DNA from 3 places in the Algoriphagus aurantiacus genome. Region 1 is predicted to be linked to each of the others. Evidence: riboswitches for the same ligand, from Rfam matches in the RefSeq annotation. Region 1 holds a riboswitch; each other region holds the start of a gene.
The links. A riboswitch is a leader RNA that binds a small molecule or an ion and turns the genes downstream of it on or off. The one in region 1 is predicted to bind S-adenosylmethionine.
Positions count from the first base shown of each region.

Region 2: linked by a shared signal. The riboswitch ahead of SYJ56_RS04320 (trans-sulfuration enzyme family protein) and the one ahead of SYJ56_RS08320 (O-acetylhomoserine aminocarboxypropyltransferase/cysteine synthase family protein) in region 1 are both predicted to bind S-adenosylmethionine.
Region 3: linked by a shared signal. The riboswitch ahead of SYJ56_RS17765 (homocysteine S-methyltransferase family protein) and the one ahead of SYJ56_RS08320 (O-acetylhomoserine aminocarboxypropyltransferase/cysteine synthase family protein) in region 1 are both predicted to bind S-adenosylmethionine.

Region 1 is NZ_JAXRUT010000006.1:116,439-127,498, forward strand. It holds gene SYJ56_RS08300 (cell division protein FtsX) at 1-1, opposite strand, end outside; gene pdeM (ligase-associated DNA damage response endonuclease PdeM) at 51-707, opposite strand; gene SYJ56_RS08310 (DUF2147 domain-containing protein) at 788-1,231, shown strand; gene SYJ56_RS08315 (homoserine O-acetyltransferase family protein) at 1,279-2,334, opposite strand; gene SYJ56_RS08320 (O-acetylhomoserine aminocarboxypropyltransferase/cysteine synthase family protein) at 2,343-3,647, opposite strand; SAM riboswitch class I at 3,816-3,924, opposite strand; gene SYJ56_RS08325 (carbonic anhydrase) at 4,017-4,664, opposite strand; gene SYJ56_RS08330 (SulP family inorganic anion transporter) at 4,661-6,202, opposite strand; gene argH (argininosuccinate lyase) at 6,302-7,645, opposite strand; gene SYJ56_RS08340 (M20 family metallo-hydrolase) at 7,648-8,718, opposite strand; gene argB (acetylglutamate kinase) at 8,740-9,540, opposite strand; gene SYJ56_RS08350 (Rossmann-fold NAD(P)-binding domain-containing protein) at 9,553-10,524, opposite strand; gene SYJ56_RS08355 (aspartate aminotransferase family protein) at 10,528-11,060, opposite strand, start outside.
Region 2 is NZ_JAXRUT010000003.1:162,722-173,781, reverse strand. It holds gene SYJ56_RS04345 (hypothetical protein) at 1-675, opposite strand, end outside; gene SYJ56_RS04340 (M14 family metallopeptidase) at 948-3,644, opposite strand; gene SYJ56_RS04335 (ribose-phosphate pyrophosphokinase) at 4,021-4,947, shown strand; gene SYJ56_RS04330 (50S ribosomal protein L25/general stress protein Ctc) at 4,973-5,554, shown strand; gene pth (aminoacyl-tRNA hydrolase) at 5,768-6,328, shown strand; SAM riboswitch class I at 6,480-6,582, shown strand; gene SYJ56_RS04320 (trans-sulfuration enzyme family protein) at 6,686-7,858, shown strand; gene SYJ56_RS04315 (CBS domain-containing protein) at 8,039-8,500, opposite strand; gene SYJ56_RS04310 (FG-GAP repeat domain-containing protein) at 8,619-10,163, opposite strand; gene SYJ56_RS04305 (copper homeostasis protein CutC) at 10,160-10,903, opposite strand; gene SYJ56_RS04300 (isoaspartyl peptidase/L-asparaginase family protein) at 10,900-11,060, opposite strand, start outside.
Region 3 is NZ_JAXRUT010000019.1:70,019-81,078, forward strand. It holds gene aceK (bifunctional isocitrate dehydrogenase kinase/phosphatase) at 43-1,770, opposite strand; gene SYJ56_RS17730 (hypothetical protein) at 2,088-2,771, shown strand; gene SYJ56_RS17735 (NUDIX hydrolase) at 2,774-3,412, shown strand; gene SYJ56_RS17740 (DUF819 family protein) at 3,470-4,723, shown strand; gene SYJ56_RS17745 ((2Fe-2S) ferredoxin domain-containing protein) at 4,723-4,965, shown strand; gene SYJ56_RS17750 (YbjQ family protein) at 4,983-5,303, opposite strand; gene SYJ56_RS17755 (response regulator) at 5,566-6,027, shown strand; gene SYJ56_RS17760 (hypothetical protein) at 6,097-7,413, shown strand; SAM riboswitch class I at 7,504-7,602, shown strand; gene SYJ56_RS17765 (homocysteine S-methyltransferase family protein) at 7,668-8,720, shown strand; gene metH (methionine synthase) at 8,725-11,060, shown strand, end outside.

The sequences.
Region 1 (11,060 bases):
TATATTATGATTTCTGCTCAAAAGTAACTTTCCCCAAGGATATTGCCAATCTATTCTTGATAAAGGATTTTAATGACTTTTTCTCCACTAATTCCATAAATGTGATCTTGTGCCTTACGCTTGACTAAAGAAAGACCTGTAAATCTACCAAATGCCGGAAGTATCAGTTGATTCTCGCTTTGATGAAAACATGATATTCTTATAGATTGCCTGCCTTTGCCATACAGGCGAACTCCGGGATGTATATGTCCACAGATATTCAATTTTCCTTCAGGAATATGCTTAGCTGGCTCATGAGTGAGAAATAAATTCCCCATTTCGACTGGATTTTCATGAATTTGAAATAATGATTGACGATAAGCCAAGGGAGGCAGTACATCATGATTTCCTTTAACCAGATGAAATCGGACATGATTAAAGTCTGACAAGAATGCGTTCAATGATTCCCATTGTTCATTCCAATCGCTATGAAATAAGTCACCTAAAATGTAAAAATCAGTTGGAGAATATTTTTTTATTAGTGCTGTAAGTGTCTCTAAATCATGTTTATGAATAGGTTCTGGTATGGGAATTCCTGATTTTCGGAAATGTGCGGCTTTCCCAAAATGCAAGTCAGCAATAAATAAAGTTGAGCTTTCAGCAATCCAAATTGCTTTCTCAGGTAGCAACTGAATGATAGTACCAGAAAACGTAATACTAGAATACATTAATAATTAGGTATGGTTTTAGGACGTTATTGGGTAAAATCAAATCTAGCCTAATTTAAATTTTACTAAACTGATTTTTTATGAAAACTTGTCAATTTGCTTCGATATGCATTTTCTTGATACTAGTAGGAAGTGAAAGTGCGCTTGCCCAATCCAAATCAAAAATCAAAGGTGTGTGGTGGAATACAGAGAAAACCGCCCAGATAGAAATCATGGAAAATGATTCTCAAATGATTGGCAAAATCATTTGGCTTATGCAAGATGAAGATACTTCGGAGGTATATACCGATGGTTTAAATGAAGAACTAGTTCTAAGGGACCGTCCGCTGATGGGGCTCACTATTTTAGAAGGGTTAAGGTATAAGGATGGGATTTGGGGCGACGGCAAAATTTACGACCCGAAATCTGGCAAAAGTTATAATTGCGAATTACAACTTAAAAAGAAAGACATTCTTGAGATCAAAGGTTTTTTAGGCGATTCGTGGGTGAGTCGAACTGTGGAATGGAATAGGGTAAAAAAATAAGGAAGAAATTTCTGCCTTATTTTTTTACCAATGTATTTTATTAACGTTTAGTGCTTTTGCTGTAGGTAAAATGATTTCAAAATATAGGAAAGCTGCTCAAATTCAATCAAGAAAGCATCGTGTCCAGCTGAAGAAGTGATTTCCTTGTAAGTCCCTTTTTTCGCTTTTTGGCTGATATACTGAGATTCTTCTGGGAGAAAGAGTAAATCAGAATCCACACCAATTGCCAACACATTTGCTTCGATTTTACTTAAGGCAATATCCAATCCACCACGATTTCTTCCAAGATCATGGGAATCCATCGTTTTGCTGAGTGTCCAATAGGAGAGTGCATTAAATCTACTCGCTAATTTTTGACCCTGATAGCGCAGATAGGAGGAGGCACGATAATCATCCATTTTACCATCAGTATCCACCTGCTTAGATTTAAGATCCAATGGGTGTCTATAGGTTAGCATTGCTATGGCACGTGCTGTTTCCAACCCCTTTTTTCCTGCCAATTCATGGCATTCACCCCAAGTGCAATCAGACTCTATAGCCATTCTTTGAGTTTCATTGAAGCCAATAACCCAAGGAGTGCTTTTAGCTGTGGAGGCTAAAATAATTGCATTTTTAAGCTTAGTGCCCAGCAGGTACGCCCATTCCAGTCCAACTTGCCCTCCCAGAGAACCACCGATCAAGCTATGGATACTGTCTAGTTGTAAATGAACCCTCAATCGCTCTAGTCCTACGGCCATATCCCTGCTGGTCATCTGAGGAAAATCGTAATAATATGGCTTTCCGGTACTAGGATTTTCACTAAACGGCTGCGTAGAACCATAACATGATCCCAGCAGATTTGCACAGATGATGAAATGATTAGCAGGATCGAAGAATTTATCTTCGCCTATCAGACCATTCCACCATTCTGATGCATTAGAATCGCCGGTAAGCGCATGAATAACCCAGACCACATTGGATTTATCCGAATTGAGTTGCCCATAGGTGGTATAGGCAATATCAATTTCAGAAAGAATTTCTCCAGATTCCAGATGCAAAGGTGTACTAGAATGAAATGTTTCCTGGGACATAGTAATCGTAGCGTATTGACTTTTAAGGTTCATTTATAGAATTAGATTTTATCGAATGCTTGTTGCAAATCTGACTTGATATCTTCGATGTGTTCGATACCACATGAAATTCTCAGTTGAGTAGGAGTGACACCGGCCGCAAGTTGTTCAGCATCTGAAAGCTGCTGGTGGGTAGTAGCTGCTGGTTGGATGATTAGTGTTTTAGCATCGCCTACATTGGCTAAGTGAGAAATCAACTCCAGGTTATTGATCAAAGTTGAAGCTTGTTCTTTATCTCCTTTCAGTTCAAAGCTCAAAACTCCTCCAAATCCATTTCTCAAGTATTTTTTAGCCAACTCATGGTATGGAGATGATTCCAATCCTGGGTAATTTACTTTCTGTACCGAAGGATGAGCTTCTAGCCACTGTGCTAAGGCTAATGTGTTTTCCACTGTTTTTTGCACTCTTAGTGAAAGTGTTTCTATTCCTTGTAATAAGAGAAAAGAATTGAATGGGCTGATAGCAGGTCCAAAATCACGAAGTCCTTCTACTCGCGCGCGTATTGCAAAGGCAATATTGGGCAGTCCTAGTGGATTATTTTCTCCGAATACCTCCCAGAAATTCAAGCCATGATATCCCTCTGAAGGCTCTGAGAACTGTTTGAATTTACCATTGCCCCAGTTGAAGTTACCTCCATCTACTATTATACCTCCAATGGAATTACCATGTCCACCAATCCATTTGGTAGCTGAGGAAGTGACAATATTTGCTCCATGGGCGATAGGCTGGCATAAATATCCAGCGGCTCCAAAGGTATTATCTACTATCAATGGGATATCATGCTTCTTGGCTACAGCTGCAATAGCTTCGAAATCAGGAACATTGAATTCAGGGTTTCCTATTGTCTCAAGATAGATTGCCTTAGTTTTCTCATCGATGAGTGCTTCGAAATCTTCAGGACCTTTTCCTTTGGCAAATCTAGCTTCGATGCCTATTCTTTTAAATGAAACTTTAAATTGATTGAAAGTTCCTCCGTATAGAAATGGACTAGACACGAAATTATCTCCCACTTCCATGATGTTGTTCAATGCTAGAAATTGAGCTGCTTGGCCTGAGCTGGTAGCAACAGCTGCCACACCGCCTTCCAGTGCTGCTATTCTTTTCTCAAATACATCCGTGGTGGGATTCATGATTCGGGTGTATATATTCCCGAATTCCTTTAAGCCAAAAAGATTTGCTCCATGCTCTGCAGAATTGAATACGTAGGAAGTAGTTTGATAGATAGGAACTGCGCGAGAGTTAGTGGCTGGATCTGGTTCTTGGCCAGCATGAACTTGCAGTGTGTCGAAGTGAAGGGTTTTTGACATGATTTTTTTGGATTTATGGTTTGAAAAATAGTGAACATTAAAAAGCCTATAACGAATTATTCGAAATAGGCAGAAATAGAATCAGCACGGGAATAAAGCATGATGCTTTACTAACGATAGTATTGAAATAGAAGTTTGTAAGGTGTGTCCTGAGTGCATTTTAATATGAACTTATAGTTCCAAAGGAGAATATCTCTTTTGGCAGGAATTGGCACCTTGGACTTTCCAGGTTGCCAGAGGGTCTATGAGCCTGTCTCTCGCCTCTTCTTTATAAATCCGAGCACTTAAAAGTGAAAGGATGATGCAAATAAAGGGTCAGCGAGTTGAAAATCAAAATATATTTTCACTCGCTGACCTGAAAAACTTGAATTATTTATCTAATTCTTCCTGATCGAACCTGAAAATAGGATTGATATTGTTAAAATCAGGATCAATATTTACCAATTCTTTGATCAATCCATCATTTAGCCCATAAGCCCATCCATGAATTTTGGGCGCCGATCTATCTCTCCATGCTTTTTGAATGATCGATGTTTTTATTAGATCTTGGCATTGTTCGATTACATTGAATTCTACCAGAGCATTTACTTTCTCATCATGATTTTCGATTGAATCAATCTCTTTTTGGTATTGCTTATATACCTCTTTGATATTGAGAAGCCATTTGTTGATGATACCAAAGCTCTTGTTACTTAGTGCAGCTTCTATTCCGCCACAGCCATAATGACCACATACGATGACATGCTCTACTTTAAGTACTGCTACAGCATATTCTAAAACACTAAGCAAATTGAGATCAGTATGAACTACCATATTTGCTATGTTTCTATGTACAAAAATTTCTCCCGGGTCCGTCCCTGTAATCTGATTTGCAGGAACTCTACTGTCAGAACAACCTATCCAAAGAAATTTAGGGGACTGCTGCTTGGCTAATCTTTCAAAAAATTTCCCATCGGTCAGTTTTTGATCGGATGACCAAGCTTTATTCTGTATTAACAATTTCTCGTAAGGTTTCATATGTTTTCGTGGGTTTGATGCTGATATCCATCTACTTTAATTGTAATATTTCTGTCTGAACAGGAAGCTATAAAGTCATTTAATACTTCCTGAATGTCGTGATCAATAAATTGTGCTCTTTGAGCATTAATTATCACTTTACTATCTGATGGAATTTTAGATAGATTTTTCATTAATATCGCCTTATTTAAAAAAGAGACATCTTTTTGAAGTTTTAAAAGGTAGTTTCCGTTCAATTCAGTCAACGTTACTGCGCGAACGAAATTAGTTTTTACAACAAAGAATAATCCGAATACCATTCCAATACCTATACCCACCAAAAGATCAGTGAATAGGATGGCAACTACAGTGACAATAAAAGGAATAAATTGATCCCATCCATTTTTGTAAATATTTATGAAAATGCTTGGCTTAGCAAGTTTGTATCCCACTAAAAACAATACTGCAGCAAGACAACTGAGCGGAATCATATTTAAAATATTGGGAATACTCAATACTAAAATCATCAATAATATTCCATGAAGGATGGCAGACATTTTGGTTTTAGCGCCTGAAGCAACGTTGGCTGAACTTCTCACGATCACAGCAGTCACGGGGAGTCCTCCAATTAGCCCAGAGATAGAATTGCCTATGCCTTGAGCCACTAATTCTTTACTTGGCGGAGTAGTCCTTTTCATTGGGTCGAGTTTGTCTGCCGCGTCAATACTCAATAGAGTCTCAAGGCTTCCGATGATCGCAATGGTAGCCGCTACAATCCAAAAAGTACTTTCGCCAATCATGGAGAAATCTGGAAAAGTCAGCAAATCACCTAATTGTCCAAAATTATCCAAAACTGGAATACTTACTAAGTGATCTCCTGTAAGCTGCCATTCAGGCTTCCAAATTCCATAAAGAAAATTGATTAATATCCCAGATAAAACAGCCCATAAAGCGCCAGGAACGACTCCTAGAATCTTATGATTTTTAATTTTTGGCCTTTCAAAAAGTATCAAAATACCCATTGCAATCACCACAATTGGTATCGCACCTATGCTATGATATTTGATTGCATACCAAATTTCAGAAAATGTATTATGATCATCAGTCTGCATAAATGCCTGATCACCCATCAAGTCAACATCGTAGCCCAGGGCATGTGGGATTTGCTTTAAGATTAGAATCAAGCCGATTGCAGTAAGCATTCCCTTAATGACAGCATGTGGAAAGTAATATCCAATTACACCAGCTTTAGAAATCCCCAAAGCCAACTGGATCAAACCAGCTACAACAAGGGTAGCTAGAAAAAGGGGAAAAGTCCCCATACTGCTAATAGAATCGAGTACAATTACTGTCAATCCCGCTGCCGGACCACTAACACTTACATGTGATCCAGATAGGGCCCCAACGATTATTCCTCCAACAATTCCCGCAATTAGGCCCGACATTGGAGGTGCACCACTTGCAATTGCAATTCCCAAACAAAGTGGTAATGCCACTAAGAAAACCACAAGACTGGCTTTCACATCATATTTGAGATTGCTTCCAAAAAGGGTATTCATTATAAAGATAGGGTTTTAATGAAGATGAAAATTTTCTTCTATTTTGGTGTAAAAATAGATTATCGCATGGGATTTTTATAGCTACTCATGTAAAACATGCTAAATGTGTAATTTTAAAAGATCTTTGAAGGATTGGTCTACGTCGTTAAAATTAAATTGTTGGATTGCATTCTTCATTTTAAGATTAATTTCCATAAGGTTCAGGTTTCCAATACTTCCTTCGTGTGAATGGTTTAGTTTACTTTGATCCGGCGCAAAATTGTCTGATTCTATATCCATCCCAACCTGCTTGTATGCATCCCTAAATGGAGTCCCTTTTAACACCAAGTCATTAACGACCTCAACTGAAAATAGATGCTTGTAAAAAGGGTCTGTCAAAATGTTTTCTTTCACCATGATAGATTTGAGCATAAAAGCACTCATACTAAGACAAGATTTTAGGCTTTCTAAAGCGGGAAAAATCTCCTCCTTAAGTAATTGCAAATCTCTATGATAACCCGTAGTGGTGTTTGTCAAAATCATTGAGACAGCATTTGGTACCGCTTGAATTTGATTGGTTTTTGCTCTGATCAATTCAAATACATCAGGATTCTTTTTATGCGGCATGATACTGCTTCCTGTAGTCAAATCATCTGGAAACTTAATAAATGCAAAGTGTTGATTCATAAAAATACACACATCGGACGCCAGACGATTTAGTGTACCCGCCATGCCTGCCAAGGCAAATGATAATGTACGCTCAGTTTTTCCTCGACTGTTTTGCGCATTTAGCACATTGTGATGAAGATCAGCAAAACCAAGAAGACTGGTAGTCAATGTCCTGTTTAAAGGAAAACTAGAGCCATATCCAGCAGCAGAACCCAGCGGGTTTTTGTTGGCTAAGTCGAACGCTGCCTTTAGCATGCCCATATCTTCACTTATGCCTTCTGCAAAAGAACTAAACCAAAGCCCGAATGATGAAGGCATGGCGAGTTGTGTATGCGTATAACCTGGCATCAAATCACCTTTATGTTTATCAGCCAGTTCTATTAATAGTTCGAAAAGTGCTGAACTTTCTTCCACCAATTCACGGATAGCAGCTCGATAGTATAGTTTCAAGTCAACCAAAACTTGATCGTTTCTGCTTCTACCGCTATGAAGCTTCTTACCTACATCGCCAAACCGTTCGGTCAACAAAAACTCAACCTGGGAATGGACATCTTCCACTCCATCAGCAATCTCAAATTTTCCTTCCTGGATTTCAGAATAGATATCTTTTAGTCCACGCTGAAGAATTTCATTTTCCTCAATTGTCAAAAGACCAATCGTAGATAGCATCTGCGCATGAGCCATAGAACCAAGCACATCAAAAGGTGCCAAAAGTATATCAAATTCAGGATCTCGGCCTATAGTAAAGGTTTCCACTTCCTTTTTGCTGCCTGTTTCTTTTTGCCAAAGTTTCATTTCTAATTAGTTTGAGTGAGCATATCAGCGTAGGTTTCAAGAATCTTGATATAGCCTACTATGCCTTTCTGAATTTCGTTCAAGTAAATAAATTCATCTGCAGAATGTGACCTAGCTGAGTCTCCAGGGCCAATTTTTATAGATGGGTAGGGGATCAAAGCTTGATCTGAAAGTGTAGGACTTCCGTAAGTTTTGAGTCCAAGTAGCTCGCCGACTTTCAGAATTAAATGGTCTGCTGGTACATGTGATGATTGCAGTCTCAATGAACGGGGAATTAATTCAGCATTGAGAGAGCTTTTCAATTCTTCAAGTGCTTCTTCCAATGAATATGCATCGGTAACCCGGACATCCAACACAAACTCGCAAAGATCTGGAACCACATTATGCTGCTGTCCCGAATGGATAACTGTTGCCGAAACTTTAGTTTTACCTAAGAATTGGGAAGTTTTTTTGAACTCAAAATCTTTGATTTTTTGTAGATCATCTAAAGCTAGATAAATAGCATTTACGCCTTCTTCTCGTGCAGCATGCCCTGCTTTGCCATGTACTTTTGCATCAATCACCATCAGACCTTTTTCGGCAACTGCCAAGTCCATCAAAGTAGGTTCTCCCACGATAGCCAAATCACATGCTGGAAGCTGGTCTATGACGGATGCGATTCCATTCTTACCTGAAATCTCCTCTTCTGCTGAGGCTATCATGATCAGGTTAAAAGGGAGGTACTGACCATAAAAATGAGTAAAGGCTGCAATTAGACTTACTAGCGGTCCTCCGGCATCATTGCTTCCCAAACCAAATAATTTTCCCTCTTCCGTGATTGCAAGAAAAGGATCTTTAGTATTGCCAGCATTAGGTTTGACCGTGTCATGATGGGAATTCAGCCAGATTGTAGGCTTATTTTTATCAAAAGTAGCAGCGAATGCCCAGATGTTATTTCCTGATTTGTGGACTTCTATTTCTCTTGCAGTGAAAAACTCTTCTAGTATATCTGCAGTATAGTTTTCTTCCTTAGAATAAGACGGGATTTCTATTAACTGAGTAAGAAGTTGTACTGCATCATCATATAAATCCATCGATATTTTCAAATTGTTGAGTTAGTAGAGGTCATATCGGCTTCTCTCGATGGTTGTTCCCGAGAGTTTACCTTTTGCTGCCAGATGAAGGTTTTCTGCCTTTCCGATCCAAACATGGTTTACACCCTTTTCCAATGCTTCGAACGCATTGTCCAATTTTGGGATCATTCCGGAGTGAATTACATTTTCTTTGCGAAGCTCTTCGTAAATATCCTCATTGATGAGAGGAATAATGGAATTTTCATTCTTTTCATCAATCAAAACCCCGCTCTTATTGAAACAGAAATAGAGATTGACCTGATGTTCTTTGGCTAGGCTGGTAGCTAGTGCCGAAGCAATGCTATCTGCATTCGTGTTTAGCAATTGTCCTTTCGCATTATGTGTAATTGCATTTACAACAGGAAGCAATTCACCTGAAAGTAAATGATCAATTAACTTAGTATTAACTTCTTGAATATCACCTACAAATCCATAATCAATTCCTTTCACAGGACGCTTAATAGATCTAATAATATTGCCATCAGCACCACACATGCCTATCGCATTTACTTTCAGCGCTTGAAGTTTAGCTACTATGTTCTTATTGATCAAACCAGCATAGACCATTGTTACCACATCAAGAGTCTCTTGATCTGTGATTCTTCTTCCGTCTACCATCTCGGGCATCACACCAAGCGATTCTCCAAATCGGGAAGCCATAACTCCACCACCATGAACAAGTATTTTGTGTCCAGGGAATTTGGCGAAAAGGGCTAAAAATTCCTCAAGCTTTTCAGGAAAGTCGATGACATTACCACCGATTTTAATTATACTTATTTTCATTGGGCGTAAACTTTATGTATTTCCTAGCAGGTAGCTAATGGCTGCTTGAGCGGCGTAAATTCTATTTTTGGCTTGCTGCTGCACTAAGGAACGCTCACCATCCAAGATCTCATCAGATAACTCTAGATTTCTTCTGACAGGAAGGCAATGCATTACTTTAGCATTTTCGGCATGTTCAAAATGCTTTTCTGTGAGCATCCAAGAGTCATCAGTAGAAATGATTTTGCCATAATCATTAAACGAAGACCAATTTTTAACATACACAAAATCAGCATTTTCTAGTGCTTTACTTTGAGTATATTCTATAGTTGCTCCTTTAGTATATTCTTCATCCAATTCATAACCTTTAGGATGGGTAATTGTGAGATCGTAATCCATTCCCAGCGTCCACTCCGCAAAGGAATTAGCTACTGCATGAGGGATAGCTTTAATATGGGGCCCCCAAGTCAATACAACCTTGGGCTTCTTTTTTCCTGTCCAATTCTCTCTTATCGTTATTTGATCAGCTAGGCTTTGTAGCGGGTGACGGGTGGCAGATTCCAGACTCACGATAGGAACTCCAGAATATTTAACAAATTGAGAAAAGGCAAAATCACTGATGTCTTCCTCTTTATTAGTCAAAGAAGGGAAAGCACGAATTGCAAGAATATCAAAGTAGGATCCAAGTACAGCAGCGGCATCTTTAATGTGCTCTACGGTACCACGATTCATGACTGCGCCATCTTGCATCTCTAGAGCCCAGCCTTCCTTGTCCATATTCAACACAATTGGATCCATCCCCAGGTTCATAGCTGCTAGCTGAGTAGAAACACGTGTCCTAAGAGAAGGATTTAAGAAAACACATCCTAAGCGCTTACCCGCGCCTTTCGCCTTGTCAAGAGCCGGATTTGCTTTATATAAAAGCGCTTGTTCGATCAACTGGTTGCCTAAATCGAATGATTCAAATTTTGTAAAGTGCTGTAGTGGCTGAATAATGTTTGCCATTTGTTAATTGGAAGGGGATTGACTTAAGATTTCTTTTAATGCGGTTAAAAACGAATTTAACTGATTCCACTCGATATTTAAAGGAGGCAAGACTCTTATCGTATTCTTACCTGCTGCGCTTCCGGTAAACATGTGGTATCCTTTGACTAATTCTGAGCGAACGGGTCCAGCATCCCGATCCAAATCAATTCCTATCATCAAACCTATACCGCGAATAGCGGTGATTCCTGAGATGCCTTTCAATTCTTCCAAAAGCTGTTCACCAAGTTTTGTGGCATTTGCCAGAAGGTTTTCTTTTTCAATGATTTCAACCACTGCCAAACCAGCTGCGCAAGCCAAGTGATTTCCACCGAATGTAGTTCCCAGCAAACCATAGGTTGCTTTAAATTCTGGAGAGATCAGGATTCCACCAATTGGAAATCCATTTCCCATGCCTTTTGCCATGCTGATAATATCCGGCTTTAGACCATCGACTAACTGATGCGCAAAGAATTTTCCAGTTCTGCCAAAACCAGACTGAACTTCATCCAAAATCA
Region 2 (11,060 bases), on a different contig from region 1:
ATCCAAAAGAACCAATAAATTCAAAATCGAATCCTGCTCGGCTCCCATTGCGTCAAGCAGTATTTTCCAAGCCTGCATACTTCGTTCAATTGATATCATCGCGATCTTCGCAGACCCGTTATAACTTTTCTCCTCTTCAGGATACTCTTCCCAAAAGTCATCTGAAAGGTCGTTAAGCACTCTTTTTGATTTCACATGGATGAAAAACAAATACCATTGAATCACTTCAAGAGCCTCTTCAATTTTAGCAACTTGATTATTCACCTCAGATACTTGCCTCATTCCCAAATCTACTTGCTGGGTTAATTCTTCACAATATTCTTTTAATTTGGACGACTCAATCCAATCTTTTCCCTCAAACAAATACTGACTAGTAATTATACTCAAGGGATGCTCATCCAGCCTTTTATCCTTTTCTTCTAACGAAGTATCAGCCTCACTATCCTTTGCGATTTGTGCCAAGTCAATACCATGCTCCTCAGCAATCAAATGAAGCATATCCAACGTCTCCTTGAAATTCTCAGATAATGCATTCCAAAAGTCTTCCGGTTCTTTCAAATCTCTTTCTTTCTCCCTCTCAAAAACTCTACATCTCGCAGTAAAAGCACAGCGCTCACACCATCGATCGCACCAATTATATATTCCTGAGATAAAAGTTGAGTTAATGTTTTCCATGATTTATTAAATGAAAAGATTCGAAAAATGCATACGTTTAAGATAAAAAAGTTTCCTGATTTATTCCCCCGAAACCAGGAAACAAACCAAGTCCAGCTTCTAGAGAAGAAAATCATCTTAGACGCCGTTCGTGTCACACGAACGGAAACACTAAAGTACATCGGGATTTAATTTTACTCACTGATAATAACTCCGTGTTCCCTGCAGTTAAAAAATTCCATGGAAAAACCGCCCTTCTGAGGGCGGTTTTAACTTAATAAAGATCTAACTATTTATTTGTAAAGTCCATTAAACAGCATTTTGAATGTCCCATATGATTGTGCTCTGAAAGTAATCTCCGGGCCAAAAGCATAGAATTTCCCTTTACCGATTTGAGCTTCGAAGGCAGTTACGCCATTTTTCAGGTAAGACTGTCCAAATGCCCATCCACTTCTCAACGGCTCTTCATCTCCAAACCATGCAATTGGCTTGACACCCTTGTTTCCTGCAGAAGGTGACAATTTGAATACTGGGCTTCTGTTGAACATGATATAGGCTTCTTCACCCATACCGTAATTAATAGGCACTGAATTATCCACATGCATTTCCAGCACAGAGCCTGGAACGTAATATTTCTCACCTGGAAGTGATTTTGCATTCCCATTTGCATCGATCTCTACTAACGCATCTTCCACAGGTAACCCAAAGTGGTAAGCAAGTTCTGTAGCCGACCCAACTGAAATGATTTCTCCTCCATTTTCAATGAATTTCTTTAGCTGAGGAACAGATTCATCCACAGAAAAACTCCCCAACATATGATGGTATTTTTCATCGATCTCTTCAGGCTTAGGTTGCGATCTAGAATAACCACGCGAACCAACTCCTGGGATTCCAGAACTGATAAACACCAGCACATCGTAGTTATCATTCAGATTTCCGGCATCAATTTCTTTGGGAAACACCAATTGGTATTCAAAATGAAATTGCTCCATCATCCAGCGAACCCAACCGGAAGGCATAGATCCTCCATAATAATCATACAGCCCAATTCTTGCAGGCTGTATTTGGGTGGCTCCTTTTGGCATAGATGAAGGCACTGGATATACTCCATACTCTTTGGCCGCTACTTCCAATTCTTTTTTCCCTCCACTTACGTAGAAAGAACCAACTGGCAACCCTTTCACTAAAGATGCAGTTCTATAAACTTTAACTTTTGCTTTCAGCAAATCATTCACCGCCATAAAACTGTTATTGTTTCTCACATCAAGCAAGTAACCTGACCCGTTTGCAAGATTCTTTGCCGGAGGAGATTGAATTTCTCCGTATGGAATCCGCTCAAATGGACCTTCAAAGCCTTCATATAGGCGATCAACTTCCACTCCCATTTGCAAAGCCAATGTCCAACCTGCTGCATCATACGGACGGATCGGAGGACCTCCCGGATAAAGAAAATCATTTGGATGGTCTTGCGGCTCAAACATATCTATCACATGTGGACGGAAGGCTTGTGCTGTTTTCACGATAAAAGAATTAGCTGGATAAGTCTTACCGTTTACAGTAAAGTCATCTGTAGCTTTTTCCACCAAAATCCCTGACTTGATCAACGCATTCATGAACTTCACTGCCGTAGAGAAATCAGGCTGATCTGCGGAAAGAATATATCCTCTAGGATCTCTGTTGGCAGGATCTGTATATACAGAATCGTAGAACTGCGCAGGAAATCTTGACCTGGAAGAGTCATCATCTTCTTGACTTTTCTGAGATTCTTTAAAAATATCTTCCACGGCTTGCGCATATTTAGGATACATCGTCCAATTATCCTCACTGCCCTTGTCTATCGACTTTCTGCCCATCAAATAAATATTTAACAGCAACTCATCACCATGTCGCACAGCGTGATTGAGGATGGCGTAATTCAATGAAACAGAATAGTCAATGGATTGTCTGAAGTGCCAATCCTGAGGTGTCACAGGATAGGGAGTTCCATTATTTGGAATTAGACGCTCAGGCACCAGAGGGACTTTAGTAGGCGTGGGATTGCCGATAATCTCAGTAAGAATCCCTATGATATTATGATAATAAGGGGTGGTTCTCAGGCCACCATTCCACCAAGTAGAAAACACAGAACCGTCTAATCTGGTGTAGCCTGGTCTATCTTCCTGATGCATTCTATTGATCATGGCAGCTCCAACTGCATCCAAGCTTGTAATAATCAACGGATCAAATACATGATTAAACGGGTCCCGATAGGGAGGGCCGGCAACTACAGTTCCTGCCGGGCCAGTCTGGTGGTGATTGTAAATAATCTGAGGTATCCACTCTACGTATTGCTGAAGAGACATATTTGCCGCTTCGCTCATGTTATTCATGTAGAAATCACGGTTGTTATCATGCCCTACATATTTTTGATAGAGAATAGGAATATTCTGATCACGGGCCTCAGGATCATCTTTCCTCATGTACCATTCCGACATGATTTCCATCCCGTCAGGATTCGCGTGCACTAATAAAATAATTACGTTATCCAGAATTTTCAGCGTCTCCGCATCATCTCTTGAGGCTAATTGGTAAAGCGTCTCAATTAGCTGATGAGGGCCAACGACCTCATTGGCATGCAAACCTCCATCTATCCACACCACAGGTTTGCCTTCTACAGAAAGCTTCTCTGCCTCTTCGCGCGTGATTTCAGCATGAGCAAGTTTCTGCGAAATTTCTTTATACTGGTCCAGCTTCGCCAAATTAACAGGGGAACTCACAATCATCATTGGCTGAGATCTTCCGTATTCGGTTTTGCCAATTTCAACCATTTTTACCCGGTCACTTGCATCAGCTACTTTCTTGAAGTAAGCTTCAGTTTCTGTGAAATTGGCAAGTTTGTAATCGTCTCCTATATCAAAGCCAAAATGAGCTTTTGGCGTCGGAATACGCTGGGCAAATACTCCTAATGACAAGGATATAAGCAGAATAACTAGTGTAATTTTTAATCTCATAAGCATATGGGTTGGTTTATTCGCTTTCTAAATTAGCACGAAAAAAGAGGTCACCAGTAATCAAAAGGTTCTTTTGTTCATATTTTACAGGACTGGAAAATATGAACAATAAGCTATTCATAGCTGTAACCAATGAAATCGTCCTAAGTAATCCAAACTCAATTCACTGAAACAGAGTGAAAAGATTAACTAACAACAATTGCTTTCATCAATAGGCCATCTTTTTCACACTTAGCTGCTGTTAGAATGAGTTTAAAAGCATCAGAAGTCAAATTTATCTTCTGAATCAACTTATAACACCCTAGCCATCCATTCAAAAATTACTACTTTTGATCTTAAATCCATTCCTAACCTTTCCCGAAAAAAACAACTAACCATGTCCGAGGTTAAAATATTTTCAGGCACTAACAGCCAATCACTTGCAGAGAAAATCGCCAAAAACTATGGCAAAAAGCTAGGAGATCTTACGCTATCCAAATTCAGTGATGGCGAATTATCACCAAGCTTTGACGAATCCATTAGAGGCTGTACAGTCTTTTTGGTACAAAGCACTACACCGCCAAGTGACAATCTTTTGGAGCTTTGTCTGATGATAGATGCTGCAAAAAGAGCCAGCGCATATAAAGTTTGCGCCGTTATTCCCTATTTCGGATATGCTAGGCAAGATAGGAAAGATAGGCCAAGAGTATCCATAGCAGCTAAGGCCATCGCTAATATGATCACCTCTGCTGGAGCAGATCGAATCATGACCTGCGACCTTCATGCCGGACAAATTCAAGGTTTTTTCGATATACCCTTGGATCATTTGAATGGATCAGCTATTTTTGTGCCCTATTTGAATTCGCTACGGCTTCCAGATATGATTTTTGCATCTCCGGATGTGGGAGGAGTAGCAAGAGCCAGGGCTTACGCCAAGCATTTTGAAGTAGAAATGGTAGTCTGTGATAAGCACAGAAAAAGAGCCAACGAGATCGCTTCTATGCAAGTAATCGGGGATGTAGAGGGTAAGGATGTTATTCTTGTGGATGATTTGGTGGATACAGCAGGCACGCTCTGCAAAGCTGCGCAAATCGTCATGGAGAAAGGAGCGACTTCAGTAAGAGCTATTGCAACACATGGCGTACTTTCTGGCAAAGCTTATGAAAACATCGAAAACTCAGTTTTAGATGAATTGGTGATCACTGACACCATCTTTCCAAAACAACAATCATCCAAAATCAAAGTATTGACAGTCGCTGACCTGTTCGCCAAGGCAATTCATGCCGTGACAGGAAATACGTCTATCAGTTCTTTGTTTATATAAGAACCAATTTTAATACAAATACAATATGAAATATCTTGAGATTATAGGGTTTAAAAGAGCAAATCTCGACAGTGCCAGTCTTTCTGAATTGAGAGAATCAGGTAATGTTCCCTGTGTAGTTTACGGACCTGGTATCAAAGAGCAGATTCACTTCTACTCTCCAATCATCCTTTTCAGAGACTTGATTTATACTCCTGAGGTTCACATGGTTGACTTGAACATCGAAGGAACTATCATTAAAGCAGTATTGAAGGACGCACAATTCCACCCGGTAAGTGAGGCTCTTCTACACGCTGACTTCGTAGCTTTTGCAGACGACAAGCCTATCAAATTTGAAATTCCAGTGAAAGTTGAAGGAAGTTCTCCAGGACTTGCTAAAGGTGGTAAATTAGAATTAAAAACTAGAGTACTGAAAGTAAAAGGTCTTGCAAAAGACTTCCCTGACGTTATCCCTATTGATATTTCCAACCTTGATTTGGGTAAATCATTTAAAGTTGAAGATGTAAAAGTTGAAGGCTTCGAAATCCTAACAAATCCAAACGTTTCTATCGTGACTATTGGTATCCCAAGAGCACTTAGAGGCAAAAAAGGCGGAGACGAGGAATAGATTCAGTCTCTTAATCATTCAAAATCCTGCCCACAACTGGGCGGGATTTTTTATTTTCAAGCCAAATAGCTACAGAAAGATGAAATCGAGCCTGCCTGCCGGCAGGCAGGCATAACTCAAGCGTCACACAGAGAGATGATTATAAGACCTGCGAGATTCTCCCGAATCAAGTTCGGGACAGGCTATCTGGCCATAAAAATCAATTATAAACATATGAAATTTCTAATCATAGGCCTCGGGAATATTGGACCCGAATACGAACTCACCAGACACAATATCGGATTTTTGACAGTGGACAGACTTGCTGATGCAAATGGATGTTCCTGGAAAAGCGACCGACTTGCCTTCAAGACAGAGTTCAAACACAAAGGCAGAACAATCCACCTGATCAAACCTACCACTTATATGAATCTAAGCGGAAAGGCGATGAACTATTGGATGAAAGAGCTTCAGATTTCCAAAGAAAATACCTTGGTCATTGTGGACGATGTTGCCATTCCTTTTGGAAAATTTCGCATGAAGCCTAAAGGAAGTGCAGCTGGACACAATGGCCTGAAAAATATTGAGGAACTCACAGGCGGCCAAAACTACCCAAGACTCCGAATGGGAATAGGTGATGACTTTCCAAAAGGAAGGCAAATTGACTTTGTTTTAGGGAAATTCAATCAGCATGAATTTGCTGAATTACCCGCTATAATGGACAAGGCGATAGAAATGAGCCTCAGTTTTTGCACTATTGGAATAGAGCGTACCATGAATCAATTTAACGATTGATCAAATCGAGCATAACTATAGCGTCACACACTGGAATGATTAAAATATATGCGAGATTCCGTATGACCTTTAAAAGATAAATTATAACCAAATGAAATAAGATTTGGAAATCCACTAAACGCGTTCTTTCTTTGCATCACTTCAGGCAACTGATTTATAAAGAAGAGGCGAGAGAATAGGCTCTAAGACCCTCTGGCAACCATCCCGAAACGGAGAACGGTGCCAAATCCTACCCGACGCGGGAACTATAGATTGGCTTACTTCACAAATAATCCCTTTTAGTTCGTTTACCGCCTCTGGGTTTGATTTTCTCAAATCTGCTTGATTAGTCTTGTTAAAATTTAAACTGATCAATACATGAGTAAGCACTTCGAAACGAATTCTGTGCGGATTTCACCATCAAAGTCCAGCCAAAGAGAGCACTCTGCTCCGATCTATCTTACCTCAAGTTTTACCTTTGATTCTGCTGAGGAGGCCAGAGCTACTTTTGCAGATGAGATAGAAGGAAATATCTATTCCCGCTATGCCAATCCCAACTCCAGTGATTTGATCGAAAAGGTCTGTGCAGCTGAAGGAACGGAAGATGGATTTGCGACAGCATCAGGAATGGCTGCAATGTTTGGAAGTATTGCCGCTCTACTGCAGCAAGGGGATCATGTGCTTGCAGCCCGATCACTTTTCGGCTCTACGCATCAGTTATTAACCAGAGTATTTCCCAAGTGGGGTATTACCTCAACGTACGGAGACATTTCTGATTATTTGAATTGGGAAAAACTAGTACAGCCCAACACCAAAATGCTTTTTATAGAAACTCCATCCAATCCTGGTTTGGAGATCATCGATCTGGAATGGGCGGGTAAATTTGCGGCAGCACATAACCTAATATTAGTAGTGGATAATTGCTTCGCTTCGCCATACCTTCAGCAACCTGCAAAATGGGGTGCTCATATCGTGACTCACAGTGCTACAAAATACATTGATGGACAGGGAAGGGTTCTAGGTGGTTTAATTTTAGGTAAAGCTGATTTGATGAAAGAAGTGCATTTTTTCGCTAGGCATACTGGACCATCTATATCCCCATTTAATGCTTGGATTCTGGCGAAAAGCATGGAAACACTGGGGGTGAGAATGGATAGACACTGTAGTAATGCACTTAAAGTAGCAGAGTATTTTGAAGGAAATTCAGAGTTGCTTGCAGTAAAATACCCTTTCCTGAAATCGCACCCACAATACGAAGTTGCCAAAAAACAAATGAGCCAAGGAGGTGGAGTAATTACTTTGGACTTGAAGGGCGGAGTGAGTCGAGCCCAGAAATTTATCGATCAGCTCCAAATGATCTCTATTACAGCTAATCTTGGCGATAGCCGCAGTATTATCACTCATCCAGCTTCCACCACGCATAGCAAACTTTCTTCTGATGAAAGAGCCCAAGTAGGCATTTCAGATGGATTAGTGAGACTTTCTGTGGGACTGGAGCATTATGAAGATATTATACTAGATGTAGAAAGAGCGATTGACTTATCAAAATAAAATGTCTCATGAAGTTCGGCTTCCTGCCTTTGGGCGAGGCAGGCTCTAAGCCTGACAATTATCACTACTGCGTTCCTCTGTGAAAACCTTGGTGTCCTCGGTGGTTAATTGCCTTTCAGAAAAATGCCTCCATCAAGGTTTCCCTTTATGGAGGCATTCACTTTTTTCGCTATTGATATTTTACCAAGTAGTTTGCCTCAAGGTAGGAAAAGCCCGAATCACATCACTCAGACTGATCTGACCTAACAGTCTCCCATCTTTCATCACTGGAAATCTTCGGATTTTATGTTCTAAAAATTGCGACGCTGCATCGAATATTGACAAATCAGGCGATAGTGTAAGTACATCTGTGGACATATGCTCACTTACTTTAGCCGGGAATTTTGGCGTGTTCGTATATTTTCCTTTGATGATCTCTTTGAGGCAATCAACCTCCGAAATAATACCAATCAATGCACCCGATGCGTCAATCACTGGTGCTCCAGAAATTTTTCGCTTAGTGAGTATTTCCATCACTTGATCAATGGTATCATCTGGCTTAAAGGTGATCAAGTTAGTACTCATGTACTCCTTGACGAGAATTTGCGGAATCGGGGCTTTTTTGGGTTCTGCCATTCTAACCCCTTGAAAACTTTTTACCATAGGTTAAAATTTAAGGTGAAAGAATAAATTACCGATATTACACCGTAAATAAAAATTATAATTTAAAACACATAATAAATCGATACTATATTTTTAAAATAATCACTACTTCAAAATTTTAATTTAGTTTGTTCTCTAAGTAAATAAATGGTCTCCAAGGTTTAGTTGCTCCCTTATATAAATCATCAAATTCGAATGCTCCTACCATTACATCAATATCACCATCCAAATCAGCATCGCCCGAAGTTATAGTCAGCCAATTTCCCTCAACGGTTTCACTCAGTATAAATGGATCAAACTCACCCTTTTCATTTTGTCTGAAATAAACCAAATTCTGCTTTGGCTTTTGCGAATCATCAGGAAAGAATGACAACACAAAGAAATCCTGATCACCATCTCCATCAAAATCCGCGATTTCAATCCCGCTTGCTCCGTGCATAGGATAGAACCATGATTCCTCAAATTCATTTTCACCATCATTCAAATAGATATGAACGCCGTGAAAGTTTTTGAGCACTTGTGACAGATCCGCATTGTCACCATTCACCACAATAATATCTTTGTGCCCATCCCCATTCACATCTACAAACCTAAAGTCACTGGATCCAAATGCAGGCTGAAATTGAAGGATCGCTTTCTCTTTAAATTGGCTTGCTCCTTCATTTAACCATGCATATATCCCTTCTTTGGACTGCGCCATCAACCCAAGTACATCTAAATCCCCGTCTTTATCAAAATCAACTGCAATGGCACGTCTTGCCCCAGGCTCAGAGCTCAAAATCACTTCACTTTCTCCAGAAGGTCCCGAAAGATAAATACTCATCTTCCCAAAGTGATTTCCAAACTGCGACACCACTCGATCTTGCTCTCCATCCCCATCCCAATCTGCAACTGCCAGATTTACAGGTCGGATCAAGTCGGTCAATAGTTCTTTACTTTTCCAAGTTCCAGCTTCGTTCCAGAATTCCGAAACCTTTCCCAAGGTGTCATTAGAGGGATCCATTCTACCCATGGTCAGCAAATCGAACGTACCATCTTCGTTCCAGTTGATATCCACTGGAGCAACTTCTGTGGGAATAGAATCCTTGATTTGAAAACCATTCTTAGGATCTAGGATGTAAATAACTTTTAAACGATCTCCGAGCCACAATTCACCGGATTGGGGGTTTACATGAAGCATGGTGGACAGATTTCCCTTGGTTCTTTGAAATTCCGGTTGTGATATTTGAAAACCCGGAATCCCTTTGATCAGTACTGCTTTTTTCTGTTGGGGCAAAGGTGAATCTGGCGCATTCTCCAAGTAATACGCAAGTATCTTCTCCCAATCCTTACCTCGAATTAATTGAACTTTGGAATAAACTCCAGGGGGGACTCCCAAATCTTCTGGCAAAGCTTGCCCAAAATCATCTGGTAAGTAAAGCCCCATGCGCTTACGCATATCAGGAAGCACTTTTTCCTGCCAGGTATTTTTATCCAAAATTTCAGGTTCAGGCTTTACATGGCAGCTTGCGCAATAGGCATTCGCGAGCTGCTCACCACTTAAATTCAAATCCATAGAAGCTAATAGCTCCAAAGATGGTGGCGGTTGCTTCCGCTCCGAAATAGGGCTGCAGGAATCCAAGATTACCGCTACAAATATAACAATCAGGCTTCTTAACTTCATTCGCCTATTACCTTCAAAAAATCATTAACTACTTCCTGATCTATTCTAAGGTGATGGGTAAATGATTTTGGATCATCCGAAAAAGATAAATCAGGATTTACAAATTGATTAGACGAAGGTCTCCAGGTCTTACATGAAGCATGGACTTCTTTCAAGTAACCGGTTTTTTTCAACTCCAAAACATGCTCAGGCTTAGTGCCTCCACCTGGCATAATACTGATTCTATCCTGAGCTTTTACCAACAATTCCTTCATCGTAGCTAATCCATCAGTTACAGAATCTTTACCTCCAGAAGTCAAAATACGATCAAAGCCACATGAAATAATTTTCTCCAAAGAATCAAAATAATCTGCTGATGCATCAAAAGCTCGGTGAAATGTACAAGGCTTTCCAGAGGCCGCTCTTAAAAGTGATTTACAAGAATCACTGTCCACAAAACCTTGATTGTCCAACACCCCGAACACAAAACCATCCGCACCTTGCTCACCCAGTATTTCTATATCGCGCTTCATCACCATCATTTCCTTCTGAGAATAAGCAAAATCACCACCTCTTGGCCGAATCATGACAAATACAGGAATATCAATTTCTGTTTTCAGAAACTTAAGCATTCCTGCACTTGGAGTTTCTCCTCCTTCCGGAAAATTAGCACAGAGTTCCAATCGATCAACACCAAATTCAGCTGCATCCATAGCTGCTTCTACATTAAAAACTGGAGACTCTAATATTATTTTGCTCATCCTTTGAAATGCGAATTGGAATCTATCATCATATTGTTTTGTAATGTCGCTTGCGCAAAGTTGAAGCCTGGATGTACTGCATAAGCCCCTACTTCTCCATCTTTATTCATGGCAAGAAAACCAGCCTGTATATCCTTAATGTCTTTATTTTTTGAAA
Region 3 (11,060 bases), on a different contig from region 1:
AAATAACTTTTGCAGGCATACCAATGAAATAAACTTAAAATCTTAAATTTTTTCCTCAGGTCTGAAACGGATTTCATCTGGATAGGGGAAGGCATGAATTAGTTCGCCATCTGTAATTCTTTGCTGAACTTCCTGCCAATACAATGGATCAAAAAGATCTTTGTGATAATTGAGAAAATGATCTTTAATATCCTTTCTACCAATCATCCATCGCTTGAAATCCTCTGGAAAAACATCATTTTTTGCAATGGAGTACCAAGGCTCAGGAGCGTAAATTTGCTCATAAGTTTGTGCCTTTGGCTTTTCCCGGAAATTCATATCAGTCAAAAACTCGATCTCATCATAATCATAAAAAATCACACGCTTCTGACGGGTAAGTCCAAAGTTTTTGGTCATCATGTCACCCGGGAAAATATTTGCCTGCGCCAATTGTAAAATCGCTCTTCCATAGTCTTCTGTTGCTTTCATGCCTTCCTCCGTACTGCAATCCTCTAAGAAAATATTTAAAGGATCCATTCTTCTCTCTGTGTATAAGTGTTTGATAATTAAATGAGAATCGGTAACCTTCAAAAGTGAATTAGTTGTCTTCCTCAGTTCAATCATCAACTCGCCACTGATTCGCTCAATTGGGATTTTGAAGTATTCAAACTCATGGGTGTCTGCCATTCGCCCTACACGATCGTGGAGAGAAACCAGTTTATACTTACCGCGAACCTCTTGCCGAGTCATGGTTTTTGGCGGTTCAAAATGATCCTTTATCAACTTGAAAACTATATTAAGCGATGGCAAAGTGAACACAGTCATCACCATTCCCTTAATTCCAGCAGATACTTCGAATTGATCATCGCTGGCATCCAGGTGGTGAAGAAAATCTCGATAGAATAAAGTTTTCCCATGTTTGTTGAATCCGATGGCATTATAGAGTTCATGGATTTTCTTGTGTGGAATGACAGAGTTGAGAAAGCCTACTACTTGTGAAGGGACCTCAGCTTCGACCATAAAGTATGAACGTGTAAAGCTGAACATACTACTCATAAGATTAGGATCAAAAATCAGTGTATCTACAAACACACCTTTTTCTCCGTGCAGCACAGGAATGATAAAAGGCATCCATTTATGCCCTAGAAATGTTCTCCCGATTAAATAAGCTGCTTTATTTCTATAAAAGACAGATTTCAAAATCTGGGTTTTTGTATCTGGACCAACCGTGTACCTTGTCAAAATCACCTTGCGAACACCAGCTATCAGAAATTTGATGTCTTGCTCTTTGTCCATAAAAGGTGCTCCAAAATCGTAATCATCGAGGATTTGGCGGATGTTTTTTTCCAAACCAAAAAAAGAAGGGTATGTTCTCAGGAGTTCATCTGACTCTCTTACGGCACAGGAATCAAAACCCTCCATGACAAACATCAATTCCTCATCAATGGTCATTTTCGGAAAGCTTTTTCTGATTACTGAATTGAAAAATGTTTCAGCTAATTCCATGTCAGGTCTTTCAGAAATCAGCAATTGATACATGTGTTTTATCTCCGTCCAACTGGAAGAATCAGATGCTTGCTCTCCCAAGATTTCTGAGCATTCCTTAGCAAGGGGAAATAGCAAATCCTTGTATAGACGAAGTCGCTGTTTATTGTTAAGATGTGTGTCATGCCAGGCTTTTTCGCTGAAATATTTTGGAGCCAATCGAGTATAGGTATTGAAACGCTCCATGTAAGTAATGAAGCCGGTATAAATTTTTTTGGCGACTTGTTGCGATAGTGTTAAGATCATAGAAAGTAAACTGTTCAGGGGATGAGCAAATTCAAAAAAATATTTAATAAAATTTTAATGTTTAGCTAAGATATAATTTCATTGATTTTTAAGGGTTTATAAAAGAAAATCTTTGGGGAAATAAAATTTTGAAAATCTTTCGCAATCGATTGTTTGGAGGATATGAAAACATTTTATACTTTTCGGAGGTATTCATAAAACGAATATCTACAATAGGTTTAATAGGTTTGAGAGCAGGAAAAGGTTGGGTCAATGTCCCAACCTTTTTTGTTTTTTAGTCATCCTGACTTAGCTTAACCTTCTCAATTTAATCTTCTATGAGGAGTCCAAAATCCACGTTTAATTATTTGACTACAGTTGGCATTGCTTTCATGTCTCTTTTAGCTTGTGATTCTAAAGATCAACAAGCTAATGAGCGTATTGAAAACATTTCGGATATTGAAGAAGAAATAACCCGGAATAGAGCGCTTATAGATTTAGCATTAGCTCAAAATAAAAACTGGTATAGCCATTGGAGTACCGATCTTGGTTTGTTTGATGCTTCACAATTTGAATTAGTGATGACTGATTCCATAGATCCCATGGAAATGCCTGAGAAAAACCCTATCCTGAAGGGGGATCCACTTTATCCTTATCAGTTTCCTCATCCGACTGGTAATGGAACTATAGATATTTATAGTTATAAAATTGAAGCCCAAGAGACAATTGATTATCCATTTTTAAACCCAGATTCAGAGGTAGTTTGGTATAAGGAAGATGGGATGAAGGAACGCTTACTTTTCATGGGCCCATCGGGGATGTTTGAGGATGGTATGTGGTTAAATGAAAGAGAGTTCTTAGTATTTGGATTTTTTCAGGAAGAGTCTGGATATAGACCAATGGCCTGGCTGATCAATGTGGAAAATCATATGCTAAGGCAATTTCAATTTGACAAAGTGTCTCCATCATATGAATCCCAATCCTACATTAATAAGAAGATCAAACAAATAGATTTAGGGTAAAAATGGATTTTAGAAGCGTTTTGAGTTTGTTGGAAAATGGAATGAAACATCCACTGCCCGGCCAAGAAGCGCAGCTTTCCATGTCTCCCAATCCTGTCGATATGAGGAGGTTTGATCCAAAACTTCCAAAAAATCATCGCAAAAGTTCTGTTTTGATACTTATTTATCCTTATGAGAACAAAGCATTTTTCCCTCTGATCAAACGGCCTGTTTACCCTGGTGTTCACAGTGGACAGATTGCTTTTCCTGGGGGGAAAATGGAAGTAGAAGACGAGGACGAAATAGAAACTGCTCTTCGAGAGGCTTGGGAAGAAGTAGGGATCCTTCCTGAGCAAGTCAAATTGATTGGCCGGATGAGTGATTTGTTTATACCAACCAGCAATTTTTTAGTAAGTCCTATTTTGGGTTATTCTGAGGTGGTCCCGGATTTTGTTCCAGAAGAAAAAGAAGTGGCAAGAATCATCCAAACAGCCGTTAGTACACTTTATGAGCCAGCTATTCGTAAGCAGAAAATATTAGAATTCAGCAATAATTTCCGCTTGGATACGCCATATTTTGAAGTGGATCAAGAGATGGTCTGGGGAGCTACAGCTATGATTTTAAGTGAGTTTTTGCAGATTCTGGAAAACGGAAAGAATTAGAGTTCTGGTCTTTTTGGACAATTGTTGCTATTGTTGCAATCGATTATCCCAGATATAATGGAAGAAAATACTCCCTTGCTTACAAATGATGCTGTAGTTTTTGGGTTGCTTATGGCAATACTCGCACTCATTTTTGCTACTTCAGCCAGTGATAAACCTTTTTGGAAGAAACTCTACGGAGTAATTCCCACCGTCTTGCTTTGTTATTTCATACCAGCACTTGCTAATTCTTTTGGGCTGATTTCAGGGGAAACCTCTAAACTATACGATGTCGCCAGCAGATATCTTCTTCCGGCATCCTTAGTTCTTTTTACTATTAGTATTGACATCAAGGGTATTTCCAAACTTGGCCCAAAGGCAATTATCATGTTTTTTTCAGGAACATTGGGGATTATACTCGGTGGGCCTCTTGCCCTGTTCACTGTAGGGTTTTTCTTTCCTGATTTATTGGGAGGAAATGGTCCCGATGAGATCTGGAGAGGATTATCCACTATAGCAGGTTCTTGGATCGGAGGAGGTGCCAATCAGACTGCAATGCTGAGAGTATTCGAACCAAGCCCGGTTTTATTCAGTCAGATGATCGCTGTGGATGTGTTAGTAGCCAATGTTTGGATGGCTTTTCTTTTATATTGGGCTGCTAAACCAGATAAGATAGATAAGATATTCAAGGCTGATAACTCTGCTATTTATGAGCTGAGAGATAAAATAGAAAAATTCAGAGCGGGAATCATGCGAATTCCGACCTTGAAAGACACGATGGTTATTTTGGGAATTGGATTTGGGGTTACAGGGTTTTCACACTTGATTGCTGATTTTGTGGCTCCATACATTGGAGAAAATTATCCGGAGTTAGAACAGTATTCCCTGAATTCAACTTTTTTCTGGATAGTGGTAATAGCCACTACAGTAGGATTACTATTATCGTTTACCAAAGCCCGTAATCTTGAGGGAGCGGGAGCTTCTCGAATGGGAAGTGTCTTACTCTATGTGTTGGTAGCTACAGTGGGTATGCAAATGGATTTGGGAGCCGTATTGGATAATCCAGTATTATTTCTAATTGGCATTGTATGGATGTTCTTCCATATCATCATAATGCTTATCGTAGCATTTATTATCAAGGCTCCATTCTTTTATGTAGCAGTGGGGTCTCAGGCAAATGTAGGAGGCGCAGCATCTGCACCGATAGTAGCAGCAGCTTTTGATGCTTCTCTGGCACCAGTTGGTGTGCTTTTGGCAGTGTTAGGATATGCAGCGGGTACGTATGGTGCATATCTTTGTGGATTGATGATGCAGGCTATTTCAATAGGGTAATGAAACATACTAGAAAATTAGTTTTTATATGCAATGGATCTGATTGTAAGAAAGACGGAGCCAAAAAGCTGTACAAAGAATTGAAGGAGATTACAGATGAAGCTCCTCTGAAAGGGAGTTGTAAATTCATCAAAACGAAGTGTATGGATATGTGCAAGACAGCTCCAAATGTAATTGTAGGAGATCATTTCTGTAAAAAGACAACAGCTGAAAAAGTCTTAGGACAAATAAAAAAGTCCTGAAAATTCAGGACTAGATTTTAGTGTTTTAGCACTTTCACCGCAGTACCACTTGCTGTGACCATCAGCATTCCGTCACGGATAGTTTCATAATCCAGATCAATTCCGATTATAGCATTCGCTCCAAATGCTCTAGCTTGCATTTCCATTTCCGCCATTGCAGTAGCTTTTGCTTCTCGTAAAACACGCTCATAAGCAGATGAACGACCGCCGACAATATCGGTGATACTTGCGAAAAAATCTTTGAAGACATTGGCTCCAATAATGGTCTCTCCAGAAACAATTCCTAAGTATTGATCCACGCTGTAGCCATCAAGTGTGTTCGTGGTAGTTACTATCATAGTGATGTGTTGTTAGTTTTAAAATATATTTTGTTGTCGGAGTTCACGAATATTTATGGAAAAAGGTTTACGGGAAAACTTGTATTACTTCTTTTGATCTGTCAAGGTGCTACAAGGAATGTGATTTATTAAGGATTTGATGCCTTAAAAATTAAAAGGTGCTTGATTTGGATTAGCTATTGTAAGAAGATTAGTTGAACTTTATGGTTCGAAAATTAACTTCTGGACAACTCTGAACAAAGGAACTATCTTTGAGTTTAAAATGAAATTTATTAGTGTGGAGAGAAATAATTTTGATCATACTCAGCAATTAGAATACAAGGAAAAACCCATAGAGGAGGCATCGATTTTGGTGGCAGAAGACAATATGGTGAATCAGATTTTGATTAAGAAATTCCTTAAAAAATGGCATGTTGGCAACTTAGTTATTGCATCAGACGGTCAAGAGGCGCTTGAAGAGTTTGATCAAGGTGAATTTGATATTGTACTCTTGGATATTCAGATGCCTCTACTTGATGGTTTTTCTGTAGCCAAATTAATTCGTGAAAATAAGAATTCTAGCAAAAGTCAAATACCCATATTAATTCTATCTGCTTCTTCTTATCATGAGATTAAGGAAGAGATGGGGGGATTTGGAATTAACGGTTTTATAGAAAAACCATTTACTTCGGAAGATTTATATGGGAAATTAGCTGAATATCTTAATTCGAAAGATATCAGTTGATAGTGGTTTAGCATTACTTTTGCCTGAGAGCTGTAGGTTTTCCCCCGCTTATTCCAAATCGACCATTCAATGCCCCTTTTTAATAGATACATAGTCCTGTTGTTTATCTTTTTTGTTGTTGCCAAAGCAGACGGGCAACAATTAATAACCAAACGAACAACCTTCTATGCGGTATTGGGCACTTCAGGAGGAAAACTCAATCAATTTGATGATTTGCTTGCGCAAAGGGGATTGTCGGGACTAAGAAATAGATATCAGACTATTGGATTGGGCTATCAAGCTAGAATAAATGATTTTGTTCTTGGGATGGATTTATTGCACAATAGAGGTGGAGTGAGTGAGTTGGATGATTTTAGGATAAAATACAGGACTTCAAGGGCCTTATTAAACATTGGCTACGCATTTACAGAAGAATCTCGATTTCAGCTGATCCATTACATGTCTTTAGGGGTTGGCTTTCTCAACTTTCAAATGTTACCATCCGAGCGTAGTGAAGATTTGGGTGCTTTTTTAGCTAATCCAGAGCAGGGGTTTGTACTGAGAAAAAAGGATATTCAACAGGGAACATTCAATTATGGCAATTTCCTTACTGAGATCGGCTTTCAGTTGAGCTATGATTTTGATCTGCCCGGCAGACCAGAGGCATTGCAACTTATCACCAAAGTGGGGTATGCATTCAGCCCTTTGGAAGGAAAATGGAATATGAATGGAATTTCATTTGATAATACCCAAAATGGAGCTTTTGTAAGAGTAGGGGCTGGGATTTCACTGCCAGATCGAAACTTTTTTTACAAAGATGCTAGCATTGGGATTTCATTGATTAGCAGTATTCACTTTACCTCGGCTAAGCAATTCAATGAAAAGCTAGAAGAGGCTGGTCTTAATCCATTGAATGGTTCTCCGTCCAACTGGGGCTTGAGGATATTAGGAAATACGGAGCGGTTCCTTTATGGCGCAGAGCTCTATAACCTTGCACTTAGTGAAAATGCAAACGCTGAAAAAGAACACTCCTTAAATAGCTTAAGAGTCTATGGAAATATGGGGTACAATTTGATTGAATATAGGAATTTTGGATTAGGTGCATTAGCAGGTCTTGGCTTTGGCAATATCCGGTACTCCCTTTTGAAAGAACAGAAACCCGATTTTCCGGAGCTATTTGAGCAAAGAGAGTTTGACGGATATTTGAAGAATAACGGGCTAATGCTAAAGCCAGAGGTCTTTGTAGACTATGGTGTCCCAATGACAAAACGAAAACTTTTTAAACTTGTATTTACAGCAGCTGCCGGGTATGAAATTCCCTTGGCAAACTACAAACTTGGCGATTTAAGTATGGCAAATTATATGTCAGGGTCTTATCTGAGTTTTGGAATAGGAGTTAGGCCATGATTTTTTCCTTTGGTTAATCCGAATCTACTTTTAGTGTGTCCTTTTAAGCAAAACTCCTGTTTTATTATCAAAATGATATTAACTTTGGGCAGCTTATCGAGAAAGACTGAGGGAAGGGCCCAATGACGTCTTAGCAACCTGTAGCCAAGGTGCTAACTCCCATCCCGATTCATCGGGAACAGATGAGCGGACTAGTACTTTGTACTTCTCTCCGTGTTTTGCTCGACAAGCTTTTTGATAAACAAAAAATTAGTATGCAAAACAGAACAGAATCCCTACTTCAACAACTTTCTCAGCGAATTTTGATACTCGATGGAGCCATGGGGACCATGATTCAACGATATACATTGACTGAGGAGGATTTTCGTACACCCGAACTAGCCTCACATCCTAAATCTTTAAAGGGAAACAATGACTTGTTGTCTTTGAGTAAACCTCAGATCATCAAGGATATTCATGCTGAATACTTCAAGGCAGGAGCAGATATTATAGAAACCAACACCTTCTCTGCAACTACCATAGCTCAAGCAGATTATGAGCTTTCTCATTTGGCTTATACTATAAATTTCGAATCTGCGAAGCTGGCAAGGGAAGTAGCAGACGAATTCACAACCAAAAATCCGGAGAAACCCCGCTTTGTAGCTGGAGCTATTGGCCCAACAAATAGAACTACCTCACTTTCTCCTGACGTAAATGATCCAGGGTACCGTGCGGTTACTTTTGATCAGCTGGCAGAAGCTTATGCTGAGCAAGTTCGAGGCTTGCTAGATGGTGGAGTTGATATAATATTGGTGGAAACAATTTTTGATACACTGAATGCTAAAGCAGCATTATACGCTATTCAAGATGTATATGAGGAAAGAAATATTCCCTTAGATCCCAAAGATGGAGGAATTCCAATAATGATTTCTGGGACAATCACAGATGCTTCAGGACGCACACTTTCAGGACAGACCACAGAAGCATTTTTGATTTCAATATCTCATGTACCATTGCTTTCAGTTGGATTGAATTGTGCTTTGGGAGCCAAAGAATTACGACCTTATTTGAAAGTGCTTGCGCAAAAAGCACCATTCTATGTGAGTGCCTATCCCAATGCAGGCTTACCAAATGAATTTGGCCAATACGATCAAGGAGCCAATGAAATGGCCGATCAGGTTAGAGACTTTTTGAAAGAAGGTATGCTAAATATCCTGGGAGGATGCTGTGGCACTACGCCCGAGCATATTTCAGCTTTAGCACATATGGCTGCCAATTTTCAGCCTAGAAAATTACAAGAAGAAGAATTAGAAGAAACGTTGGACTGAGAAGATGGTAAGAAATAATTACATGAAACTATCAGGCTTAGAGCCTTTGGTTTTTACCCCTGAAATCAATTTTGTCAATGTAGGCGAGCGAACCAATATCACTGGTTCGAAGAAGTTTGCCCGATTGATATTGAACGGGAATTACGATGAAGCACTAGAAGTAGCTTTGGATCAAGTAAGAGGTGGTGCTCAGGTGCTGGATGTCTGCATGGACGAAGGAATGCTTGATGGTGAATTTGCAATGGTCAAATTCCTGAATCTGATTGCTTCAGAGCCGGAAATTTCCCGAATCCCGATTATGATTGATAGTTCCAAATGGAAGATCATTGTAGCAGGGCTGAAGTGCGTGCAAGGAAAAGGAATAGTGAATTCGATCTCTTTGAAAAATGGAGAGGAAGAATTCATCCAGCAAGCCAAGACCGTAAAGAAATTTGGTGCTGCTGTAGTAGTTATGGCTTTTGATGAAGACGGACAGGCTGATACGTACGAGAGACGTATAGAAATTTGTGAGAGAAGCTATAGGGTGCTTGTGGATCAAGTGAAGTTTAATCCTCAGGATATCATTTTTGATCCAAATATCTTTCCTGTAGCAACCGGGATGGATGAGCATAGGAAAAATGCGTTGGACTTCTTTAACGCCACCAAATGGATTAAAGCAAATCTTCCTGGTGCCAAAGTTAGTGGAGGAGTAAGTAATGTTAGTTTTTCTTTCCGAGGTAATAATCCGGTGAGGGAAGCTATGCATGCGGCATTCTTATATCATGCGATCAAAAGTGGGATGGACATGGGGATTGTGAATCCAACCATGCTAGAAATCTATGATGATATTCCAAAGGATTTGCTAGACCGAGTAGAGGATGTTCTTTTTGATAGAAGAGAAGATGCTACCGAGCGTATGCTTGATTTTGCAGAAACTGTAAAATCGGCCGATAAGAAGGAAGTAGTAAATGAAGCTTGGCGTTCTGACCCTGTCTCTAAGCGAATGGAACATGCCTTAGTGAAGGGGATTTTGGATTTCATTGTAGAAGATACAGAGGAAGCAAGAATAGAACTTAAAAATCCGCTCAAGGTAATAGAAGGTCCATTGATGGATGGAATGAATGTGGTCGGAGACCTTTTTGGTGAGGGAAAAATGTTCCTTCCTCAGGTGGTGAAATCTGCCCGGGTGATGAAAAAGGCTGTAGCCTATTTGGAACCATTTATGCCTTTACCTGAAGAAGGACAGGAAGCGTCTTCCTTGAAAAAGATTCTTTTGGCAACTGTAAAAGGCGATGTGCATGATATTGGAAAGAATATCGTGGGTGTGGTTTTGGCATGTAATAGCTACCAAATCATTGATTTGGGAGTAATGGTAGATGCCCAGAAGATAATAGACGAAGCCGTGAAGAATAAGGTGGATATCATCGGGCTTAGCGGCTTGATCACCCCGTCATTAGATGAAATGGTGAATGTGGCTTCTGAGATGGAGCGTCAGGGAATCAAGATTCCATTGCTTATCGGAGGTGCTACTACTTCCAGAATCCATACAGCTGTGAAGATTGACCCAGTGTATAGCGGTACAGTTATCCATGTGATGGATGCAAGTAAGTCTGTTCCTATCGCTGGAGAAGCTATTTCTGAAGAAACCAAAGAAGCTTATCGGTTAAAGTATAAAGAAATATATAGGCAACTCCGTGTAGAGCATGAAGCTAAACAATCCTTAAAGCAACTAGTGTCATATACTGAAGCTAAAGCCAATCCAGTAGAGATAAACTGGGAATCCTATGTGCCAGTTGTTCCTAAAAAACTTGGAAGAACAGTCCTTAAGGATTTGGATTTGAATGTAGTCCGCAATTACATTGATTGGACTCCATTCTTCAGCACTTGGATGTTAAGTGGGAAATTCCCAAAGATATTTTCCGATCCTGTAGTTGGAGCTGAAGCAAAGAAAGTTTACGATGAAGCGAATGAAATGCTAGATAAAGCGATTGCTGAGAGGTGGCTTTCTGCGAATGCCGTGTTTGGCCTTTATCCAGTACAAAGAACCGATGATGATGCAGCTGTATTTGATGTTGCAGGTAATCAGAAAGCGTCTTTTCATTTTTTGCGTCAGCAAGGCAAAAAAGGTAAAGGCGTACCGAACCGTTCATTAGCTGATTATTTACATCCTACACAGACAGATTACTTGGGATGCTTTGCGGTGACTTCAGGTATCGGCATGGAAGCAAAACTTGCTGAATTTCAGAAAGATGGAGATGATTACAATGACATCATGTTCAAATCCATCGCTGACAGGCTGGCAGAGGCTGCTGCTGAATACATCCATGAGCAGGTGAGAAAGGAATATTGGGGCTATTCTCA